DNA from 2 places in the Streptomyces sp. HSS9-12 genome. Region 2 is predicted to be linked to the other one. Evidence: riboswitches for the same ligand, from Rfam matches in the RefSeq annotation. Region 2 holds a riboswitch; the other holds the start of a gene.
The links. Region 2 has a riboswitch for cobalamin ahead of ACY34J_RS22325 (prenyltransferase/squalene oxidase repeat-containing protein). Riboswitches for the same ligand answer to the same signal wherever they lie in the genome.
Positions count from the first base shown of each region.

Region 1 (5,518 bases), on a different contig from region 2:
GAGGACCCGCGGCGCATGCAGACGCAGCAGTCCTCGACCTCGGTCGTACGTCTCACGGCAGCACCTCGCCATCGACGAGAACAGCAGCACCTTCGTGCCCTACCCGGCGCTGCCCTGACATCCGCCGCGCGCACAACGAAAGGAAGGGTCCGCCGGGTAGCTAGCTACCCGGCGGACCCTTCCGTATGGCTGCCTCAGTTGGCTGCGGGTGCTACCTCCACAGCCACCGGCTGGCTGCCGGCGGTTTCGCTACGAGGCTGAAGGACCCGCTCCGCGAGGTGGCCGAACAGCACCCCGAAGGAGGCCCACAGGGTGAGCTGGATGGCCAGGGCCGCGAGGCGGAACTGCCACAGCAGCGTCGCCGAGAAGTCGTGCGGCACCTCGTTGATCGTCGGCAGGAACGCGTAGGCCAGACCGACAGCGAGGACGAACCCCGCCCCGGCCACCACCGTGGCGTACCAGGTGCCCAGTCGCGGCGCGAGGCGCTTGCCCAGGATGACGGCCGCGACCGCCAGCAGCACGCTGAGGGCCATCATCAGGAAGTACAGCGTGGTGCGCTTGCCGATGGTGTCGGGGTCGCCGACCGACGGCGGGTTGGCCGGGTACTTCAGGAACGGCACCAGGTAGACCGCGACCAGGGCGGCGGCCGACAGCAGGGCGGCGGTCGCGCGCGGACTGAAGCGGCCGATCCGGCCCAGGGCGAAGCAGAACGCCAGGGCCGCGATGCCGCCCAGCGCCACGCCGTAGATGAGCACGCCGGTGGCCAGTCCAGCGGTGGACTGCATGGTGCGGCTCACCAGCTCCGCGCCGTGTTCGTGGGAGTGTCCCTCCTCGTACGCGATGGCGGCGTCCACGTGCGGTTCGCCGAGCAGATAGGCGACGACGAGGGCGAGCAGCCCGGCGGCGAGGCCGGCGAGCATGCCGCGCACCAGGAGAGATCTGACGGTGATGGAGTTCACGTTCGGGGCCCCTGTCAGTGGCAGGGGAAACCGAGCAGGTGGCGGCCGTCGTGCACCCACTCGTGCACGTTCTCGCCGGAGAGCAGCGCCGTCGCGCCCTGCTCGGCACCGACGAAGTACAGCAGGATCAGCATCAGGATGCCGAAGAAGGCCGCCCAGGGCAGGATCACCCGGATCGGCAGCGTGGCCGGAGCGGCGGGGGCAAGAGTCGGCGGGGCGACGGACTGCGCCATGGCAGGACCTCCCGGGGAACGCGCGTCCCATGTCGTTGGAGCTCGGAACGACGGCAGCGGGTCTGACTCACCCAGCGATCACCACCCCGGGGCGGGGTCGGCTCCTGCCGGGCTTACAGTGGCGCGACCGTGCCGGATTCCCACCGGCTTCCGTTTGCCGTCGTCAATATCGTCGCGACGGTATCGCGAATGGGCGATCCGGCCAAGGGGCGCGCGGGCCGCACAGGGGTGCACACCATTCCGCATGTGTGCCCCCAAGGCCCGGTACTCATCGGCTGGTTGGCCCAGGGAGGAGTGGCGTGTGACCACTCGGGTGATGTTGATCTCACCAGCGGTGAGTGCTGCTCTGCGGCAGGCGCGCTTCGACGACGGCTGCTCCCTGGACGCCGCGGGGCTGCGGCGCGCTCGGTTCGCCGCCGAAAGCGTGCCGGCTGCGGACCGCGTAGCCATCTCCCCCACCGCACGCTGCGGGGAGACCGCCACCGGTCTCGGCCTGGACGCGGTGCCGCGGCCCGAGTTGGCCGGGCTTGCGATGGGCCGGTGGAGCGGCATGACCCTGGAGGAGGTCACCGCCGCCGAGCCCGAGGCGGTGAAGGCCTGGCTTACGGACCCGGCGTGCGCACCGCACGGCGGGGAGTCGCTGTTCGAACTGTGCGACCGGGTGGGCGGCTGGCTGAAGAGGGAGGCCAGTGAGCCGGGGCGGGTGGTCGCCGTCGTCGAGGTCGATGTCGTACGGGCGGCGGTCGTACGGGCGCTGGATCTGCCCGTGCAGGCGTTCTGGCGGATCGACGTACCACCGCTGGCCGCCGTGGAGTTGAGCGGGCGCGCCGGGCGATGGAACCTGCGGGCCGGACGGCCGCTGGGCGACGGCGGGTAGGCTGGGGAACGCAGTCGGTTCGCCCCCGCCCTCCCCCGGCCTTCGGCATGGGGGACCCCAGCGGGAGCGTCCTAATCCCGATCCGCGGTGTGCGCCCATCGCCGGTAGCCGATACGAAGCGACGGCCACCGGCACATCGTTCCCCGATGCAATGGAAGCCGCTCATGCGTTTGGATCGCTCCGAGTTTGAACAGTCAACTCTAGGAACCCGGCAGTCACTCCCATCAATGGCGGAGGCGGTTGCTGAGTCCAAGCGGGCTGCCCGACGACAGTCCGTTGACCGGCGAGAAGTGGCTTCCGGTCCGTAACCCCCCGTGCTGACCGGTACGGCGGCCCTCGCCGCGAAGCTGTTCGAATTTGTCGAGAGGACAGGTGATGGGAGCCCACGAGGGTCCGCAGCAGTCGGAGGAGGCAGCCGCCCCCCGCGAGGTGGGACGGCGGCGATTCCTGGGATACGTGGTGGCAGCTTCGACACTGACGGTGGCAGCGCAGTTGGGGGAAACGGCTGTGGCACCCTCACATGCTGCGGCGGCTGTCCCGTCGCCTTCCCAGCCGTCCGAGCTGTACGACCTCAACGACATGCTCACGGATGCCGCGCGGCCCACGTCCAACCTGATCAGCATTCAGGTGCACACCGATGGCACCGCCTCGTTCGCGCTGCCGCGCGCCGAGGTGGGTCAGGGCATCACCACCTCCAGCGCGATGCTGATCGCGGAAGAGCTGGACCTGCCCCTGGACAAGATCCGCATCACGCTCGCCGATGCGCGTCCGGAGCTGCTGTTCAACCAGCTCACCGGCGGGTCGAACACCACCATCTCCACCTACACCCCGATCCGCGTCGCGGCGGCCACTGCCAGGCACCGGCTGCTGGAGGCCGCGGCCGCGGAGTTCGGCGAGCCGGTATCGGCGCTGACCAGCCGCGCAGGGATGATCACCTCAGAGAGCGGCAAGAGCGCGACCTACGGCTCGCTGGCGGAGAAGGCCGCGAGCCCGCAGACCGTGCAGGTGTCCGTCACTCTCAAACCGCAGTCGCACTTCTCGGTCATCGGCACAGCACAGAGCCGGATCGACGCGCTCGAAAGCGTCACGGGCCGTAAGCAGTTCGCCATGGACCTGGACATACCCGGCGCAAAGCCGACCATGGTGTGCCGGCCGCCTACGATCAACGGCACGGTGCGGTCGGTACAGAACCTGGCAGCGGTACGGGCGATGCCGGGCATCACCGATGTCGCGAGCGTCTCCACCGGCGTAGCGGTACGGGGAAAGACCTTCGGGCAGTGCATCGACGCGGTGCGGGCATTGCAGGTGACCTGGGGCCCCGGCACCGAGGACGGAGCGTCCGATGCCACCGTGCTGCGGGAACTGAAGGAAGCCGAGCTTCCGTTCGCGGTACCGAAGCTGGGACTGCTGACGAAGGCCGTGGAGGGCACCTTCACGTTTCAGTTCGCCAGCAACAGCGCATTGGAGCCGAACTGCGCGGTGGCCGACGTCAGGCCCGACCGGGCCGAGATCTGGGCCGCGCTGAAGTCGCCGATCGTGGCCCAGCAGGCGATCGCGGAGAAGCTCGGGTTGCCGCCGACCGCGGTCACGGTACATGTCACCGAGGGCGGCGGGTCGTTCGGACGCAAGCTGTTCTTCGACGCAGCACAGGAAGCGGCCGAGATCTCACAGACCATGGGCAAGCCGGTCAAACTCATGTGGCATCGCACCGACGATTTCCGGCAGGGTCGCACGCACCCGATGTCCACGAGCCGAGTGCGTGCCACGTACACGGGGAGCGAGGTGCTCGCGCTCGAGCAGCGGCACACCTCCGTGGCCACGGACTTCGGCCACGGCCTCGGCGAGATCATCACCGCCATGGCCGCGAAGCTGCCCGTAGGCGACATCGGCTTCTCCGAAACGGTATTCGAACTCACCCAGCAGACGCCCTACAACTTCGGCACCACCACCCAGCTGCTGAGCGAGGTGGACAAGGGGTTCAACACCGGCAGCATGCGCAACATCTACTCACCCAACGTCAGATGCGCGCAGGAGCTCATCGTCGACCAGCTCGCCAACGCGATGGGCAAGGACCCCTACCGGTTCCGCCGGGAGTTCCTCAAGGACGACCGCGCACGTGCCGTGCTCGACAAGGTCGCGCAGATCGGCGGCTGGGGACGGGCGATGCCGGCCGGGACCGCGCAGGGCATCGCGATCCACCCCGAGTACCACGCCGTCGTCGCGGTGCTCGTCGAGATCGACTGCCGTTCGGACACGACCGGCCGTAAGGTCCATGACGCCTACACCGGACCGCGGGTCACCAAGGTCGTCTGCGCCGTGGACGTCGGTCTCGCCGTCAATCCACGCGGCCTGGAGGCCCAGATGATGGGCGGGATCATGGATGGCATCGCCATCACCCTCAGCTCCAGCCTGCACCTCAAGGACGGACACTTCCTCGAGGGCAGCTGGGACAACTACTTCTACACCCGCCAGTGGAACACGCCCCCCGAGCTGCGGATCGTGGTGATGCCGCCGACCACCGGCAAGCCCGGCGGGGCAGGGGAGCTGGCCGTCGCCGGGGCGATGGCGGCCGTCGCCTGCGCGTACGGCCGGGCCACCGGATCAATGCCGACCCGATTCCCGATCAACCATGACGGCCCGCTCGGCTTCGAGCCGCTGCCGACCGTTCCCCCGATTCCCGCCTCCCCCACTGACGGCCTGACCCGCGCCTACTAGGAGCAACCGTGCCCCAACACACCTTCATCCTCAACGGCAAGCAGGTCACGGCGGACGTCGAGGGCGACGTGCGGCTGCTGTGGGTGCTGCGCGACGTCCTGGGTGTCACCGGCCCCAAGTACGGTTGCGGGCTGGGCGTTTGTCAGGCCTGCACCAGCCACATCAACGGCAAGGCGTTCAACCCCTGCTCGGTACAGGTCAAGGACATCCAGCCCACCGACGAGATCACCACCATCGAGGGCCTGCCCGCCACTGTCGGCAAGGACCTGCACCCCATGCAGGAGGCCTGGCTCGAACACGACGTCGCGCAGTGTGGTTACTGCCAGCCCGGGCAGATCATGGCCGCCGTCGCCAGGGTCAAGCAGGCCCGGGCGGCGGGCCACGAGATCGGCGAGGCCGACCTCGACGAGATCCGCAACATGTGCCGCTGTGGCACCTACCACCGCATCCGCGAAGCCATCATGGCGGGCGCGAAAAGGTTTTAGGCCGACCACCTGCGGCGCGACGATCAGACCGGAGCGCGCTTGGAGCCAGATGCATCCACTGCCGCAGCAGCGTCAATCGGGGGCCTGCCCGGCACAGATGCCCTGGGAGGTGGGGTCAGAGGAGAAAGCCGGATCGGACCAGGAGAGGGACCACGTGGTTCTGTACCGCAGGAGCGAGCATTGGTGCGTGCTCGTCGCTGCCGTTGATCCATCGCAGGTCAGCCAGTTCGGCGGCCGGCCGAGGGACCT
Region 1 covers NZ_JBUEGC010000017.1:66,393-71,910, reverse strand. The annotation lists partial or broken gene ACY34J_RS11770 (sigma factor) at 1-72, opposite strand, end outside; gene ACY34J_RS11765 (CbtA family protein) at 195-959, opposite strand; gene ACY34J_RS11760 (CbtB domain-containing protein) at 974-1,192, opposite strand; cobalamin riboswitch at 1,228-1,381, opposite strand; gene ACY34J_RS11755 (histidine phosphatase family protein) at 1,494-2,069, shown strand; gene ACY34J_RS11750 (molybdopterin cofactor-binding domain-containing protein) at 2,445-4,784, shown strand; gene ACY34J_RS11745 ((2Fe-2S)-binding protein) at 4,793-5,269, shown strand; gene ACY34J_RS11740 (NUDIX hydrolase) at 5,385-5,518, opposite strand, start outside.
Region 1: it holds a riboswitch for cobalamin, as region 2 does, so the genes downstream of both, ACY34J_RS11760 (CbtB domain-containing protein) here and ACY34J_RS22325 (prenyltransferase/squalene oxidase repeat-containing protein) in region 2, are expected to answer to the same signal.

Region 2 (5,518 bases):
GCCCGAAACCAGCCACGCCCGTACGCCCCACGCGTCGGGTCGGTAGCGGCTGCGCACCGAGCGACGGCCGCCGAGCCACAGCCCGATGAGGGCCGCCGCCAGGCCGGCCAGCAGCAGCGGCAGGCCAAAGCCGTTGCCCTGCTGGGCCAACAGCCCGTACGTACCGGCGCAGACCCCGAGCAGGCCGCCGAGCGTACAAGCGGTGGTCGTGAGCCGTACGGCGCGCGGGACCTGCGCCGTACGGCCGTACCCCCGGGCGTCCATCGCCGCGGCGAGAGCCACGGACCGCTCCAACCCGCCCTCCAGGACGGGCAGTCCGATCTGCAGGACTGCCCTGACGCCCTTGTCGGGGCGACCGCGCAGGCGGCGGGCGGCACGCAGCCGCGCCACGTCGGAGACGAGGTTGGGGGCGAAGGTCATGGCGACGACGACGGCGACGCCGACCTCGTACAGCGCGCCGGGCAGGGACTTGAGCAGCCGGGCCGGGTTGGCGAGGGCGTTCCCGGCGCCGACGCAGGCGAGCAGGGTGGCCAGCTTCAGCCCGTCGTAGAGCGCGAAGACCAGGCCTTCGGCGGTGACCCGGCCGCCGATGCGCACGCCTCGGGCCCACTCCGGGAGCGGGATCTCGGGGAGGGTGAACAGTGTTGTGCTGCCGGGGATCGGGGAGCCGAGGACGATGGAGAAGACGATCCGGATGGCGACGACGAACAGGCCGAGCCTGAGGAATGCGCTGTAGCTGCGCGCCCAGGGGGCGTCGGTGCGGCGGGCCGCGACGACGTAGCCCGCGACGGTGGCGAGCAGGGCGAGCAGCAGCGGATTGGTGGTACGGGAGGCGGCGGTGCCGAGGCCGAGGGCCCACAGCCACCAGGCGCCGGCGTGCAGGGCGGTGCCGCGGGATGCCGCGGGCGGGCGCAGCGAGAGCCGCCGGCGACGCGGATGGGCGATGGGCCTGTTGTCGCGGGGTGGCACTGGTCGTGGCTCCGTGGTCATCCGCGGCGGCGGCGCGCCTGCCACAGCGCGGCGGCGCCGAGGCCGAGGACGACCGCAAGTCCCGCGAGGAGGCCCGCGGACGGGCCGCCGTCCTGAGCCGCCCGCTTCCGCTTCGCCGACGCGTCGGCCTTCGAAGCCGACGCGGAGCCGTCGCCGGATATCTCGTCGGCGCAGCCCGTCTTCGGGTAGCCGGAAATCGCGCACAGCAGCGCGTCGGAGTTGTAGCGCAGCGGCTTGGCGACGGCGGCGAGCGCTTCGGCGGTCGTCGCGTCCTCGGCGACGCGAGCGCACTCCGTACGGGGCTTCGGCGGCGTCTCGCCGCCGCGGCCGGCAGCGGCTGGGGGAGCGTCCGCCGCGGTGCCGAAGTCGATGACGAGCGCGATCCGCTTGGCGCCGCGCTTGGGGTCGGTGCCCCCGCAGATCGTGTCGAAGGCCGCGGTGCCGCGTGGCTGGGCGGCGTCCTGGGAGTCCTCGCTGACGGAGAAGCGGAAACCGTGGATATCGCCGTCGGCCGGCCGCGCGGTCGCCGGCCCCTCGGTGGCGTATGCCCAACTGCCGCCGTGGCGCTCCCAGAACGACCAGTAGCGGTACCCCTGGGCGGACCCCGCGGCCAGGGTCCTCGGCATGTGCGGGTGCCCGGCCGCTTGCGCCGGTATCGCGCCCAGCACGGTGCCCGCGGCGATGGCGAGGCCGGTGGCGCAGGCCGCGACGGCGACCGCGCCGTGGAGTCCCCGGCCGGCCCGGCGGTCGCCGGGGCTGCCGGCCCGTCGCCCCTCCGCGTTGGCGACCGTCGGCGAGGCCCCGTGACGAAGGGCGGCCGGCTGCCCGCCCCCCTTCGCCGTAGACCGCCGAGCGGTGTAACGCTCCCGCTCCGTCATCGCTACTTCCTGCGGCCGCTGATGAGGATGCCGATGCCGATGCCCGCGACAAGGCCCACGCCGACGATCCACCACACCGCCGTACCGTTGCCCTCATCGGCGGCGTTCCGCTCCGGGCCCGCCTGCCCGGCGGCGTGCTCGGCGGCCGGCTTCGGGCCCGTGGCGTTCAGCTGCCGCACCAGGTCGGTGCCACCGAAGTCGCGCGGGTCGGCGCCGGTCGCGTGGACGGCCAGGACCAGCTGGGCGAGGGCGGCGGGGTCGCCCTGCGACCACCGTGCGGAGTTCTTCTCCAGCCACCGCAGCGGCTTCTCGGCCGCCTCGCGGTGCCCGCCCGCGGCGAGCGCGAGGACGGCGTCGGCGGTGTTGCCGTAGTCGGGCTGGTTCTTGGCGCCCGGCATTGCCGACATCAGGTGCCGGCCGCTCCTCTCCAGCGCCTTGGCGAGGTACGCGGCCCCGCCCTGCGCCGCGTCGTCCGGCTCGCGCGCGTCCTTGGCATCGGAGGCACCGCAGTCGATCGGCTTGACCGCCTCGTCCGTGCCCTTGTCCAGCGGCTCCACCGCCAGGCCCTTGCCGAGGCCGGCGAGGGCCGCGGCCGCCGTCGCGTCGGCGTTGGCGGTGAGCTTGCCGCCCTTGGGCTGGTAGGCGAACGCGCCCTGCTCGCCCGCCTTCTCATCGCAGCCGAGCTGGAAGCCGACCAGCGCGTCGTACGCCGACTTGCCCTTCTGGGACTTCACGTCCTCCGGCTTTCGGCCCGCCGCGACGAGGGCGCCGATGACGACCGACGTCGAGTTGGCGTCGCTCGGGCTGCCCGGGTTGTAGCCCCAGCCGCCGTCCTGGTTCTGCACGGTCTTCAGCCAGTCCACCGACTTCGACACGGCGCTCGCATGGCCGCCGAGCGCGGCCAGTGCCTGTACGGCCACCGCGGTCGCGTTGCTGTCGACCGGCGTCTTCGCGTCGCACTCCTCCGTGGGGTCCGCCCGGTACGCGGCGAAGCCGCCCGAGGAGCACTGCTGCCCGGCGAGCCAGTCCACGGCCTTCTTCGCCGGGGTCACACCCACCGTGTCCTGCGCGAGCAGGGCCACCGACTGCCGCCACACCCCGTCGTACGTGGGGTCCTTCGTGCCGTACAGGCCCGAGGGGAGCTTCGGGGCGGCGGAGGGGGAGGGCGACGCGTCGGCGATCGCGGTCGGGGCGGCAACCGCACAGAGCACGGCCGACGCGGCGAGGGCCGCGGCGCTGCGGCGTACGTTCATAGCGGTGGTGCCTCTCGATGTGTCGCGGTGGTGAGGGATACGGGGGCAGGGCACGGCCGTTCCCTCACGCGTTCGTCGCGCGATGGCACCGGGCTCGCCTTCCGCACTCCTCGACGGTGCCGCTGCCGGTGGTACCGGCGGCGGGAGCCTTCGTCGTCTCCGGTCGGGTGCTCCGGCTCGCCCCGGTCGATGCGTACGCGGGTACGCCCTGGGCTCACGGTTGCGGGTCAGCGCCGGATTTGCACCGGCTTCCCCCGATCGGACACGGATGCAGTTGTCGCCGGACAGCTTAACCGGGCACGCTGACGCGCCCTGATGGCGGGCGGGCGTGAACGATGGGGCGGGCAGGGATGCGGTGGGCGGCGGTGGCCGCCGCGCGCTGTGCTTTCGTGGGCGGTGCAGTGGGCGGAGGTGTTGGCCTGGCGCTCGCTGGCAGCGTGCGGCCAGGGCCCGGGCGCCGCCGCGAAGGCAGGCCCCCGGGGAGGCGTGATGGGCCCGCCGGGAGACGCGGAGGCGGGTCGCCGTGCCCGTGGCGGATTTCCGCGGCGGGGTTTCTGCCGGCGCAGTCGTGGGCGAGTGGGTAGCGGCCGGCCGTTGGCTGTGGGTGAGCAGGGGCGCACGGGTGGCTGCCCGCCGGGAGAGGCGGAGGCGGGTCGCCGTGCCCACGGCGGGTCTCATCCGCCGCGATACGAGGCATGCGGGGCAAAACCCGGGCGCGGAACGCCCGGTCAGGACGGCGTTGTGACGTCGATCAGGCGGCAGACCGTTTCGATGTCGATCTTCACCTGGGCAATGGAGGCCCGCCCGGAGAGCCATGTGATCAGCGCCGAGTGCCACGTGTGCTCGATGACCCGGACCGCCGAGAGCTGCTCGGGGGTCGGCGCCCCGTCCAGCCCCATCGCGTCCAGAATGATCGCGGTCGTCAGCCGCGACACCGTGTCCACCTCGGAGCTCACCGACCGGTCGGCGAAGGTCAGCGCCCGGACCATGGCGTCCGCCAGGTGCGGCTCGCGCTGCATCGCGCGGAACGCCCGCATCAGCGTCTGCGCCACCCGCGCGGACGGCTGCTCCTCGGTCGGTGGGCGCTTGCGCAGCGTCTCGTGCATGTGCTGCAGCTGGTCCTGCATGGTCGCGACCAGCAGATGCACCTTGGAGGGGAAGTAGCGATAGAGCGTGCCGAGGGCGACGTTGGAGAGCTCGGCGACCTCGCGCATCTGGACCGCGTCGAAGCCACCGCGGCTGGCCAGCTGAGCGCTGGCGTGCAGGATGCGCCGACGACGCGCCTCCTGGCGTTCCGTCAGGGGAGGGGAGGACGGCTGGCGCTCTGTCGTCATATGTCCCATTCCGTGACATCCGTGGTCTGCGTCGAAGTTGCGGGGGGTCCGCACAGCATGGCAGGGGCCGTGCCGTGGCGCGAATCACCTGCTCCGCCCCTCCCTGACGGGCTACCTGCGGGTAGATTCGTAGCTCCTTGAGCGATCAAGTCTGAAACTTGTTCTAGATTAGCGCGAGCGATTACGCTCCGGCTGAACTGCTGTGAGAAGGGGGCCGAGAGTGACCGCTGAGGCCATACCGGCAGCCGTGCCTCACTTCCCTGCCGGGGCATCCGCGGCCGAGCGCGGCGCCCCGCTGCGCATTGCGCTGCTGACCTACAAGGGGAACCCGTTCTGCGGGGGCCAAGGCGTCTACGTACGGCACCTGTCCCGCGAGCTCGCCCGGCTCGGCCACACCGTCGAGGTCATCGGCGCCCAGCCGTACCCCGTCCTCGACGCCGGAGTCACCCTCACCAAGCTGCCCAGCCTCGACCTGTACCGCCCGTCGGACCCGTTCCGCACTCCGGGGCGCGACGAGTACCGGGACTGGGTCGACGCCCTGGAGGTCGCCACCATGTGGACCGGCGGCTTCCCGGAGCCGCTGACCTTCAGCCTCCGCGCCCGTCGTCATCTCGCCGCCCGCCGCGGCGCGTTCGACATCATCCACGACAACCAGACCCTCGGCTACGGCCTGCTGGGCCTGGAGCGCCTCGGCTTCCCGCTGGTCACCACCATCCACCACCCGATCACCGTGGACCGCCGGCTGGAGCTGGACGCCGCCGACGGCTGGAAGCGCCGCCTCTCCGTACGCCGCTGGTACGGCTTCACGCGCATGCAGAAGCGGGTGGCACGCCGGCTGCCGTCCGTCCTGACCGTCTCCGGCTCCTCGCGCCAGGAGATCGTCGACCACCTCGGGGTGCGCCAGGACCGCGTCCATGTCGTGCACATCGGCGCGGACACCGAGCTGTTTTCCCCGGACCCGGCGGTTCCGGAAATCCCCGGCCGGATCGTCACCACCTCCAGCGCCGACGTACCGCTCAAGGGCCTGGTCTTCCTCGTCGAGGCGCTGGCCAAGCTGCGCACC
Region 2 covers NZ_JBUEGC010000046.1:11,185-16,702, forward strand. The annotation lists gene ACY34J_RS22315 (energy-coupling factor transporter transmembrane component T family protein) at 1-990, opposite strand, end outside; gene ACY34J_RS22320 (SCO2322 family protein) at 987-1,616, opposite strand; gene ACY34J_RS22325 (prenyltransferase/squalene oxidase repeat-containing protein) at 1,871-3,121, opposite strand; cobalamin riboswitch at 3,266-3,421, opposite strand; gene ACY34J_RS22330 (TetR family transcriptional regulator) at 3,850-4,455, opposite strand; gene ACY34J_RS22335 (glycosyltransferase family 4 protein) at 4,676-5,518, shown strand, end outside.